One region of the Serratia odorifera genome, then DNA from elsewhere that is predicted to be linked to it. Evidence: predicted binding sites of a transcription regulator. Region 1 holds the regulator's gene; each other region holds the start of a gene.
What was found. The regulator CRP, encoded in region 1, controls carbon source genes, mostly activating them, when cyclic AMP is high. The targets are predictions, from matches to a motif close to ATGTGANNNNNNTCACAT.
Positions count from the first base shown of each region.

Region 2: the regulator CRP is predicted to act here: its motif matches at 2,518-2,535, upstream of rhaS (HTH-type transcriptional activator RhaS).
Region 3: the regulator CRP is predicted to act here: its motif matches at 1,924-1,941, upstream of ACCC84_RS01140 (CidA/LrgA family protein).
Region 4: the regulator CRP is predicted to act here: its motif matches at 3,707-3,724, upstream of ACCC84_RS01025 (ABC-F family ATPase).

Region 1 covers NZ_JBGMUT010000008.1:168,135-173,112, reverse strand. The annotation lists gene ACCC84_RS18430 (hydrolase) at 1-721, shown strand, start outside; gene ACCC84_RS18425 (YheU family protein) at 718-951, shown strand; gene ACCC84_RS18420 (phosphoribulokinase) at 1,091-1,960, shown strand; gene ACCC84_RS18415 (OsmC family protein) at 2,014-2,421, opposite strand; gene crp (cAMP-activated global transcriptional regulator CRP) at 2,796-3,428, shown strand; gene argD (bifunctional acetylornithine/succinyldiaminopimelate transaminase) at 3,550-4,770, opposite strand; gene ACCC84_RS18400 (aminodeoxychorismate synthase component II) at 4,903-4,978, opposite strand, start outside.
Region 2 covers NZ_JBGMUT010000001.1:486,251-491,228, reverse strand. The annotation lists gene pqqU (TonB-dependent receptor PqqU) at 218-2,362, opposite strand; gene rhaS (HTH-type transcriptional activator RhaS) at 2,687-3,508, shown strand; gene rhaR (HTH-type transcriptional activator RhaR) at 3,594-4,451, shown strand; gene rhaT (L-rhamnose/proton symporter RhaT) at 4,476-4,978, opposite strand, start outside.
Region 3 covers NZ_JBGMUT010000001.1:230,828-235,805, forward strand. The annotation lists gene cdd (cytidine deaminase) at 1-545, opposite strand, end outside; gene ACCC84_RS01135 (CidB/LrgB family autolysis modulator) at 782-1,477, opposite strand; gene ACCC84_RS01140 (CidA/LrgA family protein) at 1,474-1,881, opposite strand; gene ACCC84_RS01145 (MFS transporter) at 2,012-3,226, opposite strand; gene ACCC84_RS01150 (sugar ABC transporter substrate-binding protein) at 3,359-4,435, opposite strand; gene metG (methionine--tRNA ligase) at 4,655-4,978, opposite strand, start outside.
Region 4 covers NZ_JBGMUT010000001.1:203,579-208,556, reverse strand. The annotation lists gene moeA (molybdopterin molybdotransferase MoeA) at 49-1,287, shown strand; gene moeB (molybdopterin-synthase adenylyltransferase MoeB) at 1,290-2,045, shown strand; gene ACCC84_RS01025 (ABC-F family ATPase) at 2,093-3,685, opposite strand; gene ACCC84_RS01020 (LysR family transcriptional regulator) at 3,828-4,763, opposite strand; gene ACCC84_RS01015 (DMT family transporter) at 4,862-4,978, shown strand, end outside.

The DNA.
Region 1 (4,978 bases):
GGGCTGGCTCGGCGTGGTGATGCATTTTCGCGGTTGCAGCGGCGTGCCAAACCGCCAGCAACGCATTTACCATTCCGGTGAAACCGAAGACGCCCGCTTCTTCCTGCAATGGTTGCGCGACAGCTATGGCACTGCGCCAACCGCGGCAGTCGGCGTATCGCTCGGCGGCAATATGCTCGCCTGCTATCTGGCACAGCAGGAAGGCAATAGCCTGCTGGACGCGGCGGTGGTGGTCTCGGCACCGTTAATGCTCGAACCCTGCTCGTGGCGTATGGATCAGGGATTCTCCCGCGTATATCAGCATTACCTGCTGGGTCAGTTGAAGCAGAACGCCACGCGAAAACTGCTGCATTATCCCGGCACCCTGCCGCTGAAATTGCCGCAGTTGCAGGGCTTGCGCCGCATTCGCGATTTCGACGATCTGATTACCTCGCGCATTCACGGCTTCAGCGACGCCACGGATTATTACCGCCGTTGCAGCGCCTTGCCGCTGCTGCCGAAGATCCAGACACCGTTGCTGATCATCCATGCCAAGGACGATCCGTTCATGACCGACGAGGTGATCCCTGACCTCGCCAGCCTGCCGCACAATATCGAATATCAACTGACGGAATGCGGTGGCCACGTCGGCTTCGTCGGCGGCTCGCTAAAAAAACCCTACATGTGGCTGGAATACCGCATTCCCTCCTGGCTTACCCCTTATCTGGAACAGAACACGTGATAATCCCCTGGAAAGAACTGGACAGCGAAACGCTGAATAATCTGATCGAATCCTTTGTACTGCGCGAAGGCACTGACTACGGCGAGCATGAACGTTCGCTGACGCAGAAAGTGGAGGACGTTCGCCGGCAATTGCAAAGCGGCGAAGTGCTGCTGGTGTGGTCGGAACTGCATGAAACCGTCAATATCATGCCACGTGGCCAGTTCCGTGCCGGTCAGGAAGAAATGTAATCCGCCCTATGACTGACGGGAAAAATCAGGTATCAATGTGCCATACCCTACAGCACTCGAGTTGCATCGAGGCGGCCTACAGCAAAGCAGCTGAGGTACGACGGATAAAACACGCATTTTAGACGGAGTAACATATCGTATGTCTGCCAAACATCCCGTTATCGCGGTAACCGGCTCCAGCGGAGCCGGCACCACCACTACCAGCGTGGCGTTCCGCAAAATATTCCAGCAGTTGAATATTCGCGCCGCACAGTTGGAAGGCGACAGCTTCCACCGCTACACCCGGCCGGAAATGGACGCGGCGATCCGCAAGGCGCGCGACCTCGGCCGTCATATCAGCTATTTTGGCCCCGAAGCCAACGACTTCGGCCTGCTGGAGCAGAGCTTCCGTGAATATGGCAACGGCGGCAGCGGCCGTTCACGTAAATATCTGCACACCTATGACGAAGCCGTGCCGTACAACCAGGTTCCTGGCACCTTTACACCGTGGGAAGCCCTGCCGGAACCCACCGACGTGCTGTTCTACGAAGGGCTGCACGGCGGCGTCGTCACCGATCAGCATGACGTGGCACAGCAGGTCGATCTGCTGGTCGGCGTGGTGCCAATCGTCAACCTGGAGTGGATCCAGAAGCTGATCCGCGATACTGGCGAACGCGGCCATTCTCGCGAAGCGGTGATGGATTCGGTAGTGCGTTCGATGGAAGACTATATCAACTACATCACACCGCAGTTTTCACGCACCCACATCAACTTCCAGCGCGTGCCAACGGTGGATACCTCCAACCCGTTTGCCGCCAAGGCCATCCCGTCGCTGGACGAAAGCTTTGTGGTGATCCACTTCCGCGGGCTGGATCAGATTGATTTCCCTTATCTGCTGGCGATGCTGCAAGGCTCGTTTATTTCGCACATCAATACGCTGGTGGTGCCCGGCGGCAAAATGGGACTGGCGATGGAGTTGATCATGGCACCGCTGGTGCAGCGGCTGCTGGAAGGCAAAAAGATTGAGTAGCCAGGCGACACCGGACGGGCGCGGGGAGGATTAGGCCACCGCGCCACATGCCATTAGGCCACTTCCCGGACTTCAAAGCTGTGGGTAACGCTGGCGGCCTTGCCGAGCATCAGCGCTACCGAACAGTATTTGTCGGCAGACAGATCCACCGCACGCTCCACCGCCTTGTCGCCAAGCCCTTTACCGCTGACGATAAAATGCAGGTTGATATGGGTAAATACCCGTGGTGCCTCTTCGCGACGTTCAGAGGTCAGTTTTACCTCACAATCACGCACGTCGTGACGGCCTTTTTGCAAAATCGACACCACGTCAATCGCGCTGCATCCCCCCACGGACATCAGCACCATTTCCATCGGACTTGGCGCCTTGTCACCGGCATTGCCGTCCATCAATACCTGATGGCCAGACGCCGATTCGCCAAGAAACGTTAACCCTTCAACCCATTTGACTCTTGCCTGCATGCTCATGACTCCGATTGATTCTTTGTCATCAGACTACGCGTTAGCAGCAAAACTGGCAACGGAACCTGATACTGGTCATGTGTGAGCGAGACAACACAAGACACCCGCGTCACTCTGTGCTACAAACAGAGCCGCAATAACGCTTTCTGGACAGCGCTTTCAGGGAAATGCCCACGGAAAGGCACCTTAATGTGTATGTTAACAGAATGTAGCTTGCAGCTCTCACTGCAAGTTAATATGCTAGGGCAATAGCGTATTTTTACGTCACGCCTCAAAAACGGTTAATGGTCGCCGCTCATGGACAGCCATAACACGTTTGACAGGGAACTCTGACCCCTGTGATACAGGCAGATTACAACAGAGGATAACAGCGAATGGTTCTCGGCAAACCGCAAACAGACCCTACTCTCGAATGGTTCCTGTCTCATTGCCATATCCACAAATATCCATCGAAAAGTACGCTGATTCACCAAGGTGAAAAGGCCGAAACGCTTTACTACATCGTGAAAGGCTCCGTTGCGGTGCTGATCAAGGATGAAGAAGGCAAAGAGATGATCCTGTCCTATCTCAATCAGGGCGATTTCATCGGCGAACTTGGATTATTTGAAGAAGGCCAGGAACGCAGCGCCTGGGTTAGGGCTAAAACCGCCTGTGAAGTGGCTGAAATTTCCTATAAGAAATTCCGTCAGCTGATCCAGGTGAACCCTGACATTCTGATGCGCCTGTCGGCGCAGATGGCAAGCCGCCTACAGATCACCTCAGAGAAAGTGGGTAACCTCGCCTTCCTAGACGTTACCGGCCGCATTGCGCAAACCCTGCTCAATCTGGCCAAACAGCCGGATGCCATGACTCACCCGGACGGCATGCAAATTAAAATCACCCGTCAGGAAATTGGTCAAATCGTCGGTTGTTCACGCGAAACGGTTGGCCGTATTCTGAAAATGCTCGAAGATCAAAACCTGATTTCCGCACACGGCAAAACCATCGTCGTCTACGGTACCCGTTAATCCATTAAAACGGCACGCTTCAAAAAATGCCGGTCAGTTAACGCTGACCGGCATTTTTATGCGCCGTTTACCGTGGACACAGTCGGACATCCGATACCGTCTGCCGACCGCCGGTGGGTAGCTACCCGGCGTTGATCACGTCCTGAACCGCCAGCTCAAACAACGCCATACCGTCGGCAATATCTTGCGGCTCAACGACCAGCGACGGCGCAAATCGGATCACGTTCGGCCCGGCATTTAAAATCATCAGGCCACGCGCGGCGGCCGCGGTGAGGAAATCACGCGCCTTGCCGTGGTAAGGCGCCGTCAGTTCGGCGCCGATCAACAGCCCCATACCGCGAATCTCGCTGAAAATACGGTATTTTTCGCCAATGTCCCGCAACGCCGCAACATACAGCGTATGACGCTGTTCGACGCCGCTCAACACTTCGGCGGTATTGATCACGTCCAACGCCGCCTCCGCCACCGCGCAGGCCAGCGGATTGCCGCCATAGGTGGTGCCGTGGGTACCGACCTGCATCACCGAAGCAATCTCCTCGGTGGTCAGCATGGCGCTGACCGGGAAACCGCCGCCCAACGCTTTGGCGGTGGTCAGAATATCCGGCGTCACACCGTAGTGCATATAGGCGAACAGCTTGCCGCTGCGCCCCATACCGCTTTGCACTTCATCAAATACCAACAGCGCCTGGTGGCGATCGCACAGTTCACGCACACCTTGCAGGAACTGCGCATCCACCGGAGTAATACCGCCTTCGCCCTGAATCGGCTCCATCACCACCGCGCAGGTGTGATCGTCCATCACCGCCTTGACCGCCGCCAGATCGTTGAACGGTACATGCACGATGTCGGCCGGCTTTGGCCCGAAGCCGTCGGAATACTTCGCCTGGCCGCCAACCGAGACGGTAAACAGCGTACGGCCATGGAACGCGTTATAAAACGCGATGATTTTGGTTTTGTACGGGCTGTGGCGGGTAATGGCATAGTGGCGCGCCAGCTTGAATGCCGCTTCGTTGGCTTCGGCGCCGGAATTGGCGAAGAACACCCGATCGGCGAAAGTCGCGGCGATAAGCTTGCTGGCCAGGCGCAGCGACGGCTCGTTGGTAAAGACATTGCTGGTGTGCCACAGGGTTTCACCCTGCTGCTTCAGCGCCGCCACCAATGCCGGGTGGCAATGCCCCAGCGCAGTCACCGCAATACCGCCAGAGAAATCAATATACTCCTTGCCGTTGCTGTCCCACACTCGGCTGCCCTTGCCCTTGACGGGGACAAACTGGGCAGGTGCATAAACAGGCAGAATAACCTGGTCGAACGTATTGCGGCTGACTGGGTATTTTTCGGTCATTATTGGGTCCACCCTGAACGTGATCGGATTTTCAATGTTGCCATTAAGTGAAAATATAATCACAAAATATGCATAAAAAACCAATCAAGGGCAAACCTAAATCGCCAAAAAAGGAAAAAAACTCATAACCGGTTAACTTTTCAGGAAATTATCCAGCAGTTGGTGCCCCTGCTCGCTGAGAATGCTTTCCGGGTGAAACTGCACCCCT
Region 2 (4,978 bases), on a different contig from region 1:
GTAAATATTTTTAATCTACATTGTTTCTCAACGGCACAACTGCACTATATCACGCGAATCCGCGCCAACCATAAAAATTTATTTTTTAATATATTTCAAAAGGTTAGCTAAAATCAGGCAAGATTGCATTTTTATATATCGGTTAAAAACTGCGCAACCAAAAGCGGGGTACCCCGCTTGGCTTAATTGACCTCACCGGCAGCGTTGGCAATGGTCGTCATTCAAAGCTATAGGCAACGCTAAGCCCAGCACCCCAATTTCTACCCGGCGCCGGTTCATAATAACGACCATTACCTTCATTAACGATAACCGAGCCGACATACTCACGGTCAAACAGATTGTCCACCCGACCAAACAGGTTAAACATCCAGTTGCCCAGTGGATAACGGTAGCCGGTATTCACGCCAACCGTGGTATAGGACGGTGCCTGCTCGCTGTTTTGATCGTTGACCTGAATATCGCTCATGTAGCGCACTTCCGCCCCGGCGTACCAGCCTTCCGGCGGCGCCCAGCCCAGCGACGCATAGCCCATGTTGCGTGCAATGCCCGGCATGCGGTTGCCATCGGGAATGGTTTTGTCGCCGGAACACTGCGCATCGCCGCATATCGAGTTACGATAGCGCGCATCCAGCAGCGTCCAGGCCATTTTTAACTGCCAGGCTTCGCCAAACTGCTGGTCGAGCGCCAGCTCAAGCCCACGGCGCCGCGTCTGCCCGGCATTTTTATAGCTGCTGCGGCCATTACGGCTTTCGGCCACCACTATTTCGTTTTTGGTGTCGGTCTGGAACAGCGCTGCGCTCAGCAAGCCATTGCCAATGCGGGCTTTACTGCCAAGCTCTATCGAGTCGCTGGTCGCCGGTTTCAAGCCGAAATTCATCCCCGGCTCACCATCCGGGCGATAAGACAGTTCATTGATGGTTGGCGTTTCAAAGCCACGACCGGCAGAAAGATAGGCATTCCAGCCATCCGCCAGCGTGTAACGCAGCGAGCCGGCCGGCAACCACTGGTGATAGCGTGCGCTGCCGCTGTCGTCGCCATTGCCGGCGGTAATATAATGGTCGTTGGAATCAAAATTGACGCTGCTAAAACGCACGCCGGCGTCCAGCGTCAGGAGCGGTGTCAACTGCCATGAGGTTTGCAGATACGGATCCAGATTCCACATCAGGTTGCGTTCATCACGCCGCAAATTCCCCTTGGTCCCCAATTCGGTTACGCCATTGACCATGGTGAAGTTTTCATAACCTTTGCGGTTTTCACTCATGGTTTCATAGTTCAAGCCGCCGGTCAGGGTATAGGGCACGGCGGAAATCTGGCCACGATGCGTCCAGCGCGTGTCGATCCCCTGATAATGCCGTGCCAGTTCGATCACTCCGCCTGGGTGCTGGGGGCTGCGTTGCTGCACCGCCAGCGGAATCGATTGATATTGTGTGGTTTCGCGCTCGCCGGCATACATCATCACGCTGAGATCGTCATCGCTGCCGATCTGCCGCTGATAGTGCAACCCGGCCTGCGTCTGCGATAAGGTTTTACGCGTATTGTACTGTTCGGCGCGCGGCGCCTGCCGTGGATTTTCATGCCATTCGTCGGCGGTAAGACCGCCAGGATCGTTGGCCTTGAGATCGACGCTGTTGAACAGCAACGTCAACGTGCTGACATCGTCAATGCGCACCCCCAGCTTGGCATTGCCGAGATTCTTGCGTGCCCCGCTATGATCGCGATAGCCCTGGGTCGTAAAGCGGGTGGCGGAAACGGCGTAATTTACATCGCCGCTCTGGCTACCGTCGCCGGTGGCACCGGTAGCCTTGACGCCATAGCGCCAGGTGCCGTCGCTGCCGGTGTACATGCCGCTTTCCAACTGGTTGGGCTGGCGGCCGGTTTGCGTTTCGACGTTCATCATGCCGCCGGAAGCGTTGCCGTACAGTGCGGAAAATGGCCCGCGCAGCACTTCGACCTTGTCGACCGAGTTGAGATCGATGTTCGACGTCTGCCCCTGGCCATCGGGCATGGTGGCCGGAATACCGTCGACATAGATCCGCACGCCGCGCACGCCATAGGTCGAACGGGCGCCGAAACCGCGTATCGACAGTTGCAGATCCTGTGCGTAATTCTGGCGATTTTGTATCTGCAGGCCCGGCACGCTGCCCAGGCTTTCCGACAGGTTGATTTGCGGCCGTGCATCGCGCATCTGCTCGCCATTCACCACGCTGACCGCAGCCGGCGTACTCAGTTCGGACAGCCCGTCGCGCTTGGCTGAAACCACCAGCGTACTTTCCTGCTCTGGCGAACTCTGCGCCGCGCGCGCTGACGTCGACAAGATAACCGGTAACACCAAGGCCGAAGCCACCACCATTTTTTTCTGCATGAGTTTATTCTACAGTCCCGATCACGTTGGAAACATTTTGTACCATTTGGAACGAGGATGCGACGAGTTATTACTGATAACAATAGATTGGAACACCAGCCGGCGCGTTTTTATCTGGTTTCCCCGCCCAACTCCCCGGCTCGGGTGCCGAAGGGTTGTGACCTTGCACACATTTTTAAACATTCTCGTAACATTCTTGAAAAAGCGACCGCCTAAGCGCCGTTTCCGGTCAAAACTTTAAGGTTCCTGTGCCAGCCATCTCATACACTCGCTGAGTAATGTCGTGCGGCAATTGTGCGGCACGTTTTTATTCAGGAGGGCAAGATGACGCTTTTGCACAGCCGTGATTTTTTCCCTTCCGGCTATCAGCCGGTGGCAATTGAACCGCGGGCACCTCAGCCGGCATTTCCAGAACATCACCATGAATTTTATGAAATCGTCATCGTTGAGCAAGGCGCCGGCGTGCACGTTTTCAATGGACATCCCTATACGCTCAACAGCGGCAGCGTGTGCTTTGTCCGCGATCATGACCGCCATCTGTTTGAGCAGACCAACGGTTTATTCCTGACCAACGTACTGTTCCGTGCGCCTGACGCCTTTCGATTTTTGTCCGGCGTCGAACATTTCCTGCCACGGGAATGCAACGGCGTCTACCCGGCACACTGGCGTATCGGCCAACAGGTATTGCAACAGATCAAACCATTGATCAACCGTCTGATGGTCGCCCCGCAGCAAGAGTGCAACGAAGAGATCGCCCTGCATGAAAGTCTGTTCATGCAACTGCTGGTGCAATTGCGTCAAGGGTGTATGGCGGCACGCGGCGACGATCAACAAGGGCGTTTACACCAGTTGCTCGACTGGCTCCAGACGCATTACGCCGAGCCGATTGACTGGAGTGAACTGGCGGAGCGCTTCGGTATCCCGCTGCGCACCCTGCACCGCCAGCTCAAGAATCACACCAATATGACGCCGCAGCGCTACCTGACGCATTTACGCCTGTTGCAGGCGCGTCATCTGTTATGCCATAGCGACACCAGCGTCACCGATATTGCCTTTTGCTGCGGGTTTGGCGACAGCAATCATTTTTCCACCCTGTTCAAACGCGAATTTGCCTGCCCGCCCCGCACCTTGCGCGGTCAACGGTGAAAATTAAAAAATACGTCGTTCATCAACCTAATGCCTGCGATTTCAAGTAATAATGTTCCCCCCTTTTCGATGGTGAGAACGCTGAATCATGCGACCCCTGCTGCTTGAAAGCCGTGATTATCTGATATCGCCGCAAATGCCGGTGGCGGTGGCGGAACGTTACCCGCAGCAAGGGTTCGCGCCGCACACCCATCAGTTCTATGAAATCGTCATCGTCTGGCGCGGCAACGGCCTGCACGTGCTGAACGATCATCCCTATCGCATTACCTGCGGCGACATCTTTTACATTCAGGCCAGCGACTGCCACAGCTATGAATCGGTGAACGATCTGGTGCTGGATAACATTATCTATTGTCCGGAACGGCTGCGCTTCGGCGCACAGTGGGACCACCTGCTGCCGCCGTTTGACCCGCAAAATGCGCGCTACTGGCGGTTGACCACCCAGGGCATGAATCTGGCGCGGCCGATCGTCGCCCAGCTTTCGCAGGAGAGTCGCAAAACCGATACGCTATCGATTCAGCTCACCGAAGCGCTGTTGCTGCAACTGGCCATCGTCCTGAAGCGTTATCGCTACGCGGTAGACGACGCCTATCTGTTGCCGGATGGCGAGCAGCTGGATTTGCTGATGGCGGCGCTGCAAAATGGCATTGAGGATCATTTCGACCTGGCGGCATTTTGCGCACGCCACCAGTTGACCGAGCGGGCGCTGAAGCTGCTGTTCCGCCAGCAAACCGGCATGACCATCAGCCACTATCTGCGTCAGCTACGGCTGTGTCAGGCCAAGCGCCTGCTGCGACGCAGCGACTACCTGATCGGCGAAGTCGCCGCGCGCTGCGGTTTTGAAGACAGCAATTACTTTTCGGTAGTGTTCGCCCGCGAAGCCGGTATGACTCCAAGGGAATATCGCCAGCAGTTTATCGCCGCAGGCGTCTGCCCAAGGTAACCCGTCACGCTGGCGGCGCTCGCTTCAGTACGCCATGCCCAACCCGACGATATTGGCAGCCAGAATGATGATCAATCCCCCCAGCACCAGCACCCGCAGCGGTTTGTTGCCGGCGGCGCGCCACTCTTTCAGCAGCAGACCGACAATGCCGCCACACAGCACATAGAAACTCATATGCAGCATCCAGCTCATATAGTCATACTGCGCCGGAATGCGCGCATGTCCCCAGGCGTAGAAAAAGAATTGCAGATACCACATCAGGCCGCCCAGGGCAGAAAGCAGCAGGTTGACCAGCAGCAACGGTTTGGCCAACGAGAAATCAGCCCGCAGCGACAGCGTTTTTTTGCACGCCAGGCGCACCAGGCAATAACCGAGGTTGATCACCGCCCCGCCGCCCATGATCACCACGTAGCTCGGCAACGCTACATACAGCGGACTGATGCCGACCGCCGCCGCGGCATGATGCATCGGCTTGGCGGCGTCCATGGCGAACGACATGCCGGCCGAGAAAATACCGCACATCACCG
Region 3 (4,978 bases), on a different contig from region 1:
TGATCCACCGGGTCCATCAACAGGGTGCTGATAGCCAGATCGCGCGGGCCAAATGCATCCGGCAGATAATCTGCCAGCGTGGCCGCGTCGCGCCCCGGCAGGCGAATTTGCAGTTCACCGCCGCTGTTCAACTCGTTCATAAACTGGCGGCAGTGGCCGCACGGTGTGTAGTTGACGGTGATGGAGGCCAGTGAGCGTTCGCCACGCAGCCAGGCGTGGGTCACTGCACATTGTTCGGCATGGATGGTTTGTTGCATCGGCGCGCCGTGAAATTCCATATTGGCGCCAAAATACAGATTGCCGCTGACGCCGCGGGCGATGGCACCGACGTTGAAATGTGAGATCGGGGTTAAGGAACAGGTTGCCGCCAGCGGCAGCAGGGCAAATGCCAGGGCATCATCATCCAGCCCGCAGCGCTGCTTGATTGCCTCAACCTGGCTGAGGTCGAACATCGCCGGGAAATCAGGTGTGTCCATATAAGGCTGCAGGGCGCTTTGCAAGGAAGCGGGCAATTGGCTGAAAGCGGTGTGAAAACGCGTATGCATGGTAGGTCTCTCTATTGATTAACGGGGAGGCCGCTGTTACCGATTCACATCGTTGGCGGTTTGCGCCACGCCTGACGTATCAGGCTTTTGCAGGCAGCCGCCGCAATGCAATCTCGAATTAATTGGATAGGGCATTCTAGGCAGCCCGCCATCAATAAAGTGTGATTAAGATCTCCTTATTGGTGAAATTCATGTAATAGAAATCATTATTGCGAGATGTATCGCAAGTTTTGGCCTTAGGCAAACAGATGCAACAGCAGCGGGAACAATAACGGCGCCAATAACGAGGTAATAATCCCGCAGACAACCAGAGCCAGTGAGCTGAATGCGCCCTCCTGATAGTCCAGTTCTACGCTACGCGCGGTCCCCAGGGCGTGTGATGCGCTGCCCATCGCCAGACCACGTGCAGATTTGGTGTTTATCCTCATCAGGTTGAAGAGGGGGTGGGCGAAAATAGCGCCGAAAATCCCGACAAAAATCACGCAGACGGCGCTGATGGCCGGAATGCCGCCGATCGATTCCGCCGTTGCCATGGCGATCGGCGTGGTGACCGATTTTGGCAGGATTGACGCGACGATTTCTGGCGTAGCGCCCATCCACAGCGCGATGGCGCCGCCGCTGATCATCGCGGTCAGACTGCCAATAAAGCACACGGTAATGATCGACTTCCAGCGTGCGCGGATCTGGTGTATCTGTTCATACAGCGGAAAGGCCAGCGCCACCACCGCAGGTTGTAAAAAGTCGTTCAGTATCTTGCTGCCCTGGAAGTAGCGTTGGTAAGGAATACCGGTGAACAGCAGAAAAGGAATGATGATGGCCATCGACACCAGCAGCGGGTTGAGCAGTGGCATTTTCAGTCGCTGCGACAACGCCCGTGCCGCGTAAAACACCACCAGCGTTAACGGTAACGACCACCAGATGTTATCCATCATTTGTCCTCCTTGGCATCGCGCTTGCCAGCGGCCAGGCTACGGTCGCGGTGAAAATAGTGGGAGGAATAACCCACCACCACCAGTACCAGCACGGTACTGACCAGGCAGGACACCAGCAGCGGCGCCAGATGATCGACAATCTGCCGATAATATTGCATGACACCGACGCCAATCGGCACAAACAGCAATACCATGTAACGGATGAAGACGTTGCAGCCCGGACGCACCCATTTGGCTGGCAGCAGTTGCGATGACAGCAGCGCAAACAGCAGCAACATGCCGATGATGCTGCCGGGGATGGTGATGGGTAAAAGGGCGGAAATCGCATTGCCGGCAAACAGGCAGAGATAAATTAAAGCGAAGGCCCGCAGGTATTTCCAACACAGTGCGAATAGGTTGGTCATGATTCTTTCCTGTTTAACTGATGTATTCATCATACAATTAAACTGTGAGCTTGGCCACAAAACACGCCATGAATCCTGTCTATGCATACGATGCCATTAGGCGCTATTGACGGCATGGAACAAGTGTAGGTTACGCCTCCTGTGCCAGCCGCTGTCGTTGCGCCAGCCGATGTCCGAGAAAGAAAAACAGCAGGCTGAACAGTGCGGCAGCAATCAGCATGACGAACATCAGCGCCGGTGCGGCATAGCTCAGCAACAGGCCGCACAGTACCGGATTGATGGCCCCTCCCAGATTGCTGAGGTTTTGCACGCCATAGTAACTGCCTTTTAAATGCCCGGGAGCAATGAAATCGATGAACATGTATTCCACCGGGATGACAATGATTTCGCCGAGGGTGAAAACCGCCATGGCCGTCGCCCACAGCCACAGCGACTGGCCGGCAAACAGAAAGCCCAGCAGGCCGATAATGAAAAACAGCGTGCCCAGCGTCAGCCAGCGCAGAATGTTGTCCTGCCGCATGCCGCGGCTCAGCAGGTACTGTAACGCAATCACGATACAGGCGTTGACGATCATCACCAGCCCAATCACCCGGTAGGCGAAGTCGGCACTGGAGACGGTGATCAGGTACTGCGACAGATAACCGGTGAACTGGCCGAACACTACCGCGCCCAGCGTGCTGCCCAGGGTAAAGTAGATCAGCCGGCGATCCTGACGCAGGATTTTTGCCGTCTGGCGGAAGCTGGGCATCACCGTGGGCGCGTCCGATTGGCGGGTAACCTGCGGCTGCGCCTGTTGCTGGCGCAGTCTCAGGTTCACCATCACTACCGTCAGCAGTGCCAGGCCGCCGGAAAGGTAGAACGGCAGCAAGGGGCTAAAGCCGGCCACCAGTACGCCGAGCGATGAGCCGATCGCCCAGCCGACGTTCACCAGGGTGTAATTGATCGAAAACGCCTTGATGCGCTGCGCTACCGGCAGCCATTCGGCGAAACAGGCTTTAATGGTAATGCCAAGCACGGCATATGCGGTATGCAGCACCGCCAGCACGATGACTATGCTGCCCGGTTGCGCAATCCAGGGAATAATGAAAAAGCTCAGCGCGAACAACAGCATGGAAAGCGCAATCAGGGTGGTTTTGTTGAACTTGTCCACCAGATAGCCGCCATACAGGCTGCTGAGAATGCCGATCGTCAGGCTGAGACCAAGGATGATGCCGACGCTTTTAGGCAACAGATGGAAATGTTCGGTGAGATAAATGGTAATGAATGGCAGCGTAACGCCGCGGCCAATGGTCAGCAGTAACGAACTGGCCAACAAGGTATTGATTTGCGCCGGGAATCCCTTCATGACAATGCCTGTCTATGCATACAGTTATTAACACAGTGTTGATAACATAGCGCATTTTGGCAAACAGGAAAGGGGCTGATGGAAAATAAGCACAAAAAAGGGGCAACCGCTGTCGCCCCCGCTTAAAACAGCTTATTTGCCTGCCTGTGACTGTAGCGTGGCAAACCATGGCTGGACGAAATCGTCACTGCTGCCCCAGCCGGGAATGATTTTGCCCAGGCTGGCCACGTTTACCGGCCCCGGTTGGCTGACCAGTAGCGCCTGCGGAATGGCGGCGGCCTTGAATTGGTAGCTTGCCGGCGTAGTTTCACCGGCAATTTTGTTGGCGATAAGCCGCAGGTTTACCGCGCCGATCAGTTTGGTGTCTACCGCGACGCTGACTTTCCATGGGCTGCCGGCTTCACGCATCAGCTGCAGGTCCTGATTGGAGATATCAATGCTGTACAGCTTGATTTCGCTGCGACCATTTTCCTGCAATGCCTTATAGGCACCTTGCGTAAAGGCATCCCAGGTTCCCCAAATGGCGTCAATCTTGCCTTTCGGGTATTTGGCCAGTACCGCGCCGACTTTGTTGGCGGTATCGCCCTGCACGTCGGAAGACACCGCGCCGATCGATTCCAGCTCATGGATGCCGGGGTGTTGCTTGAGCAATTGTTGATAGGCGGCCTGACGCCGTTCCATCGGCGGAAAACCGGCCACCCACAGTTTGATGATGTTGGCACGTCCGTTGAAGTCTTTCACCAACTGGCCGAAGGATTCATTGGCCAGCGAGGCGTCATCCTGCTGGGAAACGGTCACGCCGGGAATAATGCCGCTGACGTCGGTATCAAAGGCGGACACGGCAATACCCGCGGCGGCAATACGCTTCACCAGATCGGTGGAGTAGGGGGCACGCCCCTGCGAAAGAATAATGCCATCGTATTTCTGGCTGATGGCCTGATTGACGAAATCCTGGAAGCGGGCATCGTCGCCATTGCTGAGGAACGTATCCACCTTGAACCCCAGTTTGCGGCCTTCCTGAATGGCGCCGGCCAGGAACTGAGTGGTGTTGTCATCGGACCCCAGATTGCGGATCACCGCCACGCGGATTGGCCCCTGATGATTGGCGATGGCGGCCGGTACCGCTGCCAGCGTTGCGTCTGGCGCGGCGTATAACGGCAGCGCGCTAAACAGGCCCAGCGCAAGCAAAGAGATTTTTATCGTTTTCATTATCAACTCCGAAGCAGGTAAGTCTGGCCGATTAAAAGGTAAATAGCAGTCTTGCTATCCAGACGTCTATTTTGTCTGGCTAGCATCATAACCAGAAGGGTTTTGATAGGGAATTGTCTTCGTTATGACTTTTTGGCTGGCGTTATAGCGAAATGTTTGACTGGCAGGCGACGGGCATAAAAAAGCCGGGCAAGCCCGGCTCTCACTAGACGTTGATGATTATTTTACTTGCATACCCGGCTGGGCGCCGCTGTCAGGGCTCAGCAGGAAGATTTCCTTTCCGCCAGGACCGGCGGCCATCACCATGCCCTCGGAAATACCAAAGCGCATCTTACGTGGTGCCAGGTTAGCCACCATGATGGTCAGCCGGCCTTCGAGCAACTTGGGATCCGGATAGGCGGAACGGATGCCGGAGAAAATCTGCCGGCTCTCACCGCCCAGATCCAGCTGCAGCTTCAGCAACTTGTCGGAACCGTCGACCAAATCGGCGCTTTTGATCAGCGCGATACGCATGTCCACTTTGGCAAAATCATCAAAGGTAAT
Region 4 (4,978 bases), on a different contig from region 1:
CACACTTTGCCGCTTATTTTCGCGCACATTGATTACGGAGTTCTCTTTATGGATCATTGCCATACTTCCGGTCTTATCTCCCTTGAACAGGCGCTGGACACCATGCTCGGCCAGGTGGTACCGCTTGACGAAACCGAATCCATCGCGCTCAACGACGCCTGTGGGCGCATTACCGCCACGCCGGTCATTTCACCGATTGACGTGCCGCCGTTCGCCAATTCGGCGATGGACGGCTATGCGGTGCGTATCAGCGAACTCAACGCCAACGCGCCATTGCCGATCGCCGGCAAGGCGTTCGCCGGCGCACCGTTCAATGACGCCTGGCCGGCAAACAGTTGCATACGCATCATGACCGGCGCACCGATACCTGCCGGTACCGAGGCAGTGATCATGCAGGAACAGGCAGAGGTCAGCGAAGCAGGCGTACGCTTTAACGCCGTAGTGCACGCCGGGCAAAACGTGCGTTTGGCGGGCGAAGACATTCAGCAGGGTGCCAGCGTACTGCCAGCTGGCGTCAGGCTGGGTGCCGCACAGCTGCCGTTACTGGCCTCCCTGGGTATCAGCGAGCTACGGGTGATGCGCAAATTGAAAGTCGCGGTGTTTTCCACCGGCGACGAACTGCAACCGGTCGGCCAACCGCTGCAGGACGGCCAGATTTACGACACCAACCGCTTTGCGGTGCGGCTGATGCTGGAACAGATGGGCTGTGAGGTCATCGATCTGGGGATCATCCGTGACGATCGGACGGCGCTGCGCGCAGCGTTCGAACAGGCCGATCGCAGTGCCGATCTGGTGATCAGCAGCGGCGGTGTTTCGGTGGGCGAAGCGGATTACACCAAGCAGATGCTTGATGAACTGGGTGAGGTCGGTTTCTGGAAACTGGCCATCAAACCCGGCAAGCCGTTCGCCTTCGGCAAATTGCAGCACGCCTGGTTCTGCGGCCTGCCGGGCAACCCGGTATCCGCCGCGCTGACCTTCTACCAACTGGTACAGCCGCTGCTGGCCAAGCTGGCTGGTCACCACGAATGGCATCTGCCGCCGCGCCTGCGCGCCCGTGCGCTGACGCCTTTGAAGAAAGCCCCCGGCCGCCTCGACTTTCAGCGTGGCGTATTCGCCAGCAACGCCCTCGGCGAGCTGGAAGTGAGCACCACCGGCCATCAGGGATCGCACGTCTTCAGCTCGTTCAGCCAGGGCAACTGTTTTATCGTGCTCGAACGCGATCGCGGCGCGGTGGCGGCGGGGGAAATGGTTGAGATTGAGCCGTTCAATATGCTGCTGAGGAACTGATGATGCTGCCGGAATTAACCGATGCCGAAGCGCTGCGCTATAACCGTCAGATCGTGCTGCGCGGTTTCGACTTTGACGGCCAGGAAAAGCTGAAGGCCGCTCATGCGCTGGTGATCGGCCTTGGTGGATTGGGCTGTGCCGCAGCCCCCTATCTGGCTGCGGCTGGCGTAGGGCGACTGACTCTGGTTGATTTCGACAGCGTGGCGCTGTCCAATTTACAGCGCCAGATCCTGCATAACGACAGCCGTATCGGCATGGCCAAAGTCACCTCGGCACAGCAGGCACTGCAGATGATCAATCCACATGTGCAGATCGACACCGTACAACAGCAACTGGACGAACGGCAGATGACGGCGCTGGTAGCCACCGCCGACGTGGTGCTGGACTGCAGCGACAACGTAGCGACCCGCGACCAGTTGAACCGGGTGTGTCATGCGCAGCGCAAACCGCTGGTGTCAGGGGCGGCAATCCGCATGGAGGGGCAGCTTAGCGTGTTCACTTATCAACCTGGCGAACCCTGCTATCGCTGCCTGAGCCGGCTGTTTGGCGACAATGCCCTCAGCTGCGTCGAGGCCGGGGTGATGGCCCCTCTGGTCGGCACCATCGGCACGCTGCAGGCGATGGAAGCGATCAAGCTGTTGGCGAATTTTGGCCGTCCGCTGGTTGGCAAGCTGTTGATGTTCGATGCGATGTCGATGCAGTTTCGCGAAATGAAGCTGCCGAAGGATGCGCAGTGCGAGGTGTGCGGAAAAAGCTAGCAATCCCTCACGCTACGCTCGGCAGAACATAGCGTGAGGGCGGGCAATTAAACGATGCCCTGGCTACGCAGGTAATCTTCGTAGTTGCCGCTGAAGTCGATCACCTTGTTCGGCGTCATCTCCAGGATGCGGGTCGCCAACGAGCTGACGAACTCACGGTCGTGGGAAACGAAGATCAGTGTACCTTCATACATTTCCAGCGCCATGTTCAGCGATTCGATCGATTCCATGTCCATGTGGTTGGTCGGTTCATCCATAATCAGGATATTAGGGCGCTGCATCATCAGCTTGCCGAACAGCATACGGCCCTTCTCCCCCCCTGACAGCACCTTCACCTTCTTCTTGATGTCGTCCTGGCTAAACAGCAGACGACCCAGCACGCTGCGTACCGCTTGCTCGTCGTCCTTTTCCTGTTTCCATTGGCTCATCCAGTCGAAAACGGTCAGGGTTTCATCAAACTCGTATTCGTGATCCTGCGCGTAATAACCGATGCGCGCGTTTTCCGACCATTTGACGGTACCGCTGTCCGGCTGCGCATCACCCACCAGCGTTTTCAGCAGGGTAGATTTACCGATACCGTTCGGGCCCAGCACCGCCACTTTCTCACCCACTTCAACCATCAGATTGAACTTGCTAAACAGCGGGCCATTGTCGAAGCCCTTGGACAGTGCTTCCACTTCCAGCGCGTTACGGAACAGTTTCTTGTCCTGCTCGAAACGGATGAACGGGTTCTGACGGCTGGAAGCCTTGACCTCTTCCAGCTGGATCTTGTCGATCTGGCGCGCGCGCGAGGTCGCCTGCTTGGACTTGGAGGCGTTGGCGCTGAAGCGGCTCACGAACGATTGCAGTTCGTTGATCTGCGCCTTCTTCTTGGCGTTGTCGGCCATCAGACGTTCACGCGCCTGGGTTGCCGCCGTCATGTATTCGTCGTAGTTACCCGGGTAAACGCGCAGTTCGCCGTAATCCAGATCCGCCATGTGCGTACAGACCATATTCAGGAAGTGGCGGTCGTGCGAAATGATGATCATGGTGCTGTTACGTTCGTTAAGCACCTGCTCCAGCCAACGAATGGTATCGATGTCCAGGTTGTTGGTCGGTTCGTCAAGCAGCAGGATTTCCGGATCGGAGAACAGCGCCTGAGCCAGCAACACGCGCAGCTTGAAGCCCGGTGCGATTTCGCTCATCGGGCCGTAGTGCTGTTCAACCGGAATACCGACGCCCAGCAGCAGTTCGCCGGCACGCGCTTCGGCGGTATAACCGTCCATTTCGCCGTATTCGACTTCCAGATCGGCCACTTTATAGCCGTCTTCCTCGCTCATTTCCGGCAGGGCATAGATGCGGTCGCGCTCTTCCTTCACCGCCCACAGTTCAGTGTGACCCATGATCACGGTATCAAGCACGCTGAATTGTTCAAAGGCGAACTGATCCTGACGCAGTTTACCCAGACGCTCGTTCGGATCGAGGAACACGTTGCCGCCGCTCGGCACCAGATCGCCGCCCAGGATTTTCATAAAGGTCGATTTGCCGCAACCGTTGGCGCCGATCAAACCGTAGCGGTTACCGCCGCCAAACTTGACGGAAATGTTTTCAAACAGCGGCTTACTGCCAAACTGCATAGTGATGTTGTTAGTACTTAACACAACGCTCGCTCTTCATTGGGAATGTGATTTGGCGCGCATTATGCCATAACGAAACACAGAGATCGTCGGAAGTTTTGGTGAAGATTTGTGCGGCTTGCGCTGATGGCAGCATTGGGTGGCTAAATTGTCAGCCCCACGGCGCTCAGCGGTATTGCCAATAGGCCGGCGAGCCGTATTTCTCGACGAAAAAGTCAATCACCGCACGAACCTTCAATGGCGGCCGGCGGGCGTTGGGATAGATGGCCGCGATCGCCTGCGGCTCCAGCGTGGTGGATACGGCAAACTGCGGCAAAACCGGCACCAGCGTGCCGTTCTTCAACGCGTCGCCAATCAGCCAGTCCGGGAACACCACCATCCCCATGCCGTTCAGCGCGGCGCTGACCAGCGTTTCGGCATTATTCGAGGTCAGCGATCCGCTGAACGTATGCGGCTGCCAACGCTGGTCGCTATCGAGAAAGAACCAGCGTTGCGGCCCGGTAAAGCCGCGATAGACCAGACAGTTGTGTTGATACAGATCTGCGGGCTGCGTCAGCGCGGGTGCATGCGCCAGATACGCCGGGCTGGCCGCCAGATGATATTGTGGCGTGGCAAACACCCGCGCATGCAAAGTCGAGCTGTTAAGCACGCCAATACGAAACAGCAAATCGGTGGCATCACGGTGAGGATCGATAAACTCGTCGGTTTGCATCAGTTCGATGTTGAGCTGCGGGAACCGTTCGCCCAACTCCGCCAGCCAGGGCGCAATGTGCCGCTGGCCAAACACCACCGGAGCATTGAGCCGCACCAGCCCGCTCGGCTCGTGCTCCTGTTGCTGCAATTCCCACTGCGCTTCGTTCATCTGATCAAGCATCGAGCGGGCGTAACGGGCAAATAGCCGCCCGGCTTCGGTCGGCACTACCGCCCGCGTATTGCGATACAGCAGTTGCGTCTGCAAGGCGCTTTCCAACTGCTGTACTACCCGCGAAACCGAGGAGGCGGCGATGCCTTCTCGCCGGGCCACTTCAGAAAAGTTCCCCAGTTCGACGATGGCCACAAACAACCGCATGGTGCGGATAGTGATCTGTTGCAAGTCTTCCATTTGTGCAAATCCTGCAAAGCTGTTTCTCTTATTATGCTGTTTTTCGAAACGATGCAACAGCCTACAGTGTGCGACTGGTTTTTTTGGAGCAACAATTGATGAATATCGTCTTGATCGCACTGGTGGTATTAGGTGGCATGGGACTGTCGGTGGAAGCCGGTCTGCTCGGGCCGCTGGGGGGCGAAGTCGGCCATTTATGGGCTACCTTCAGTATT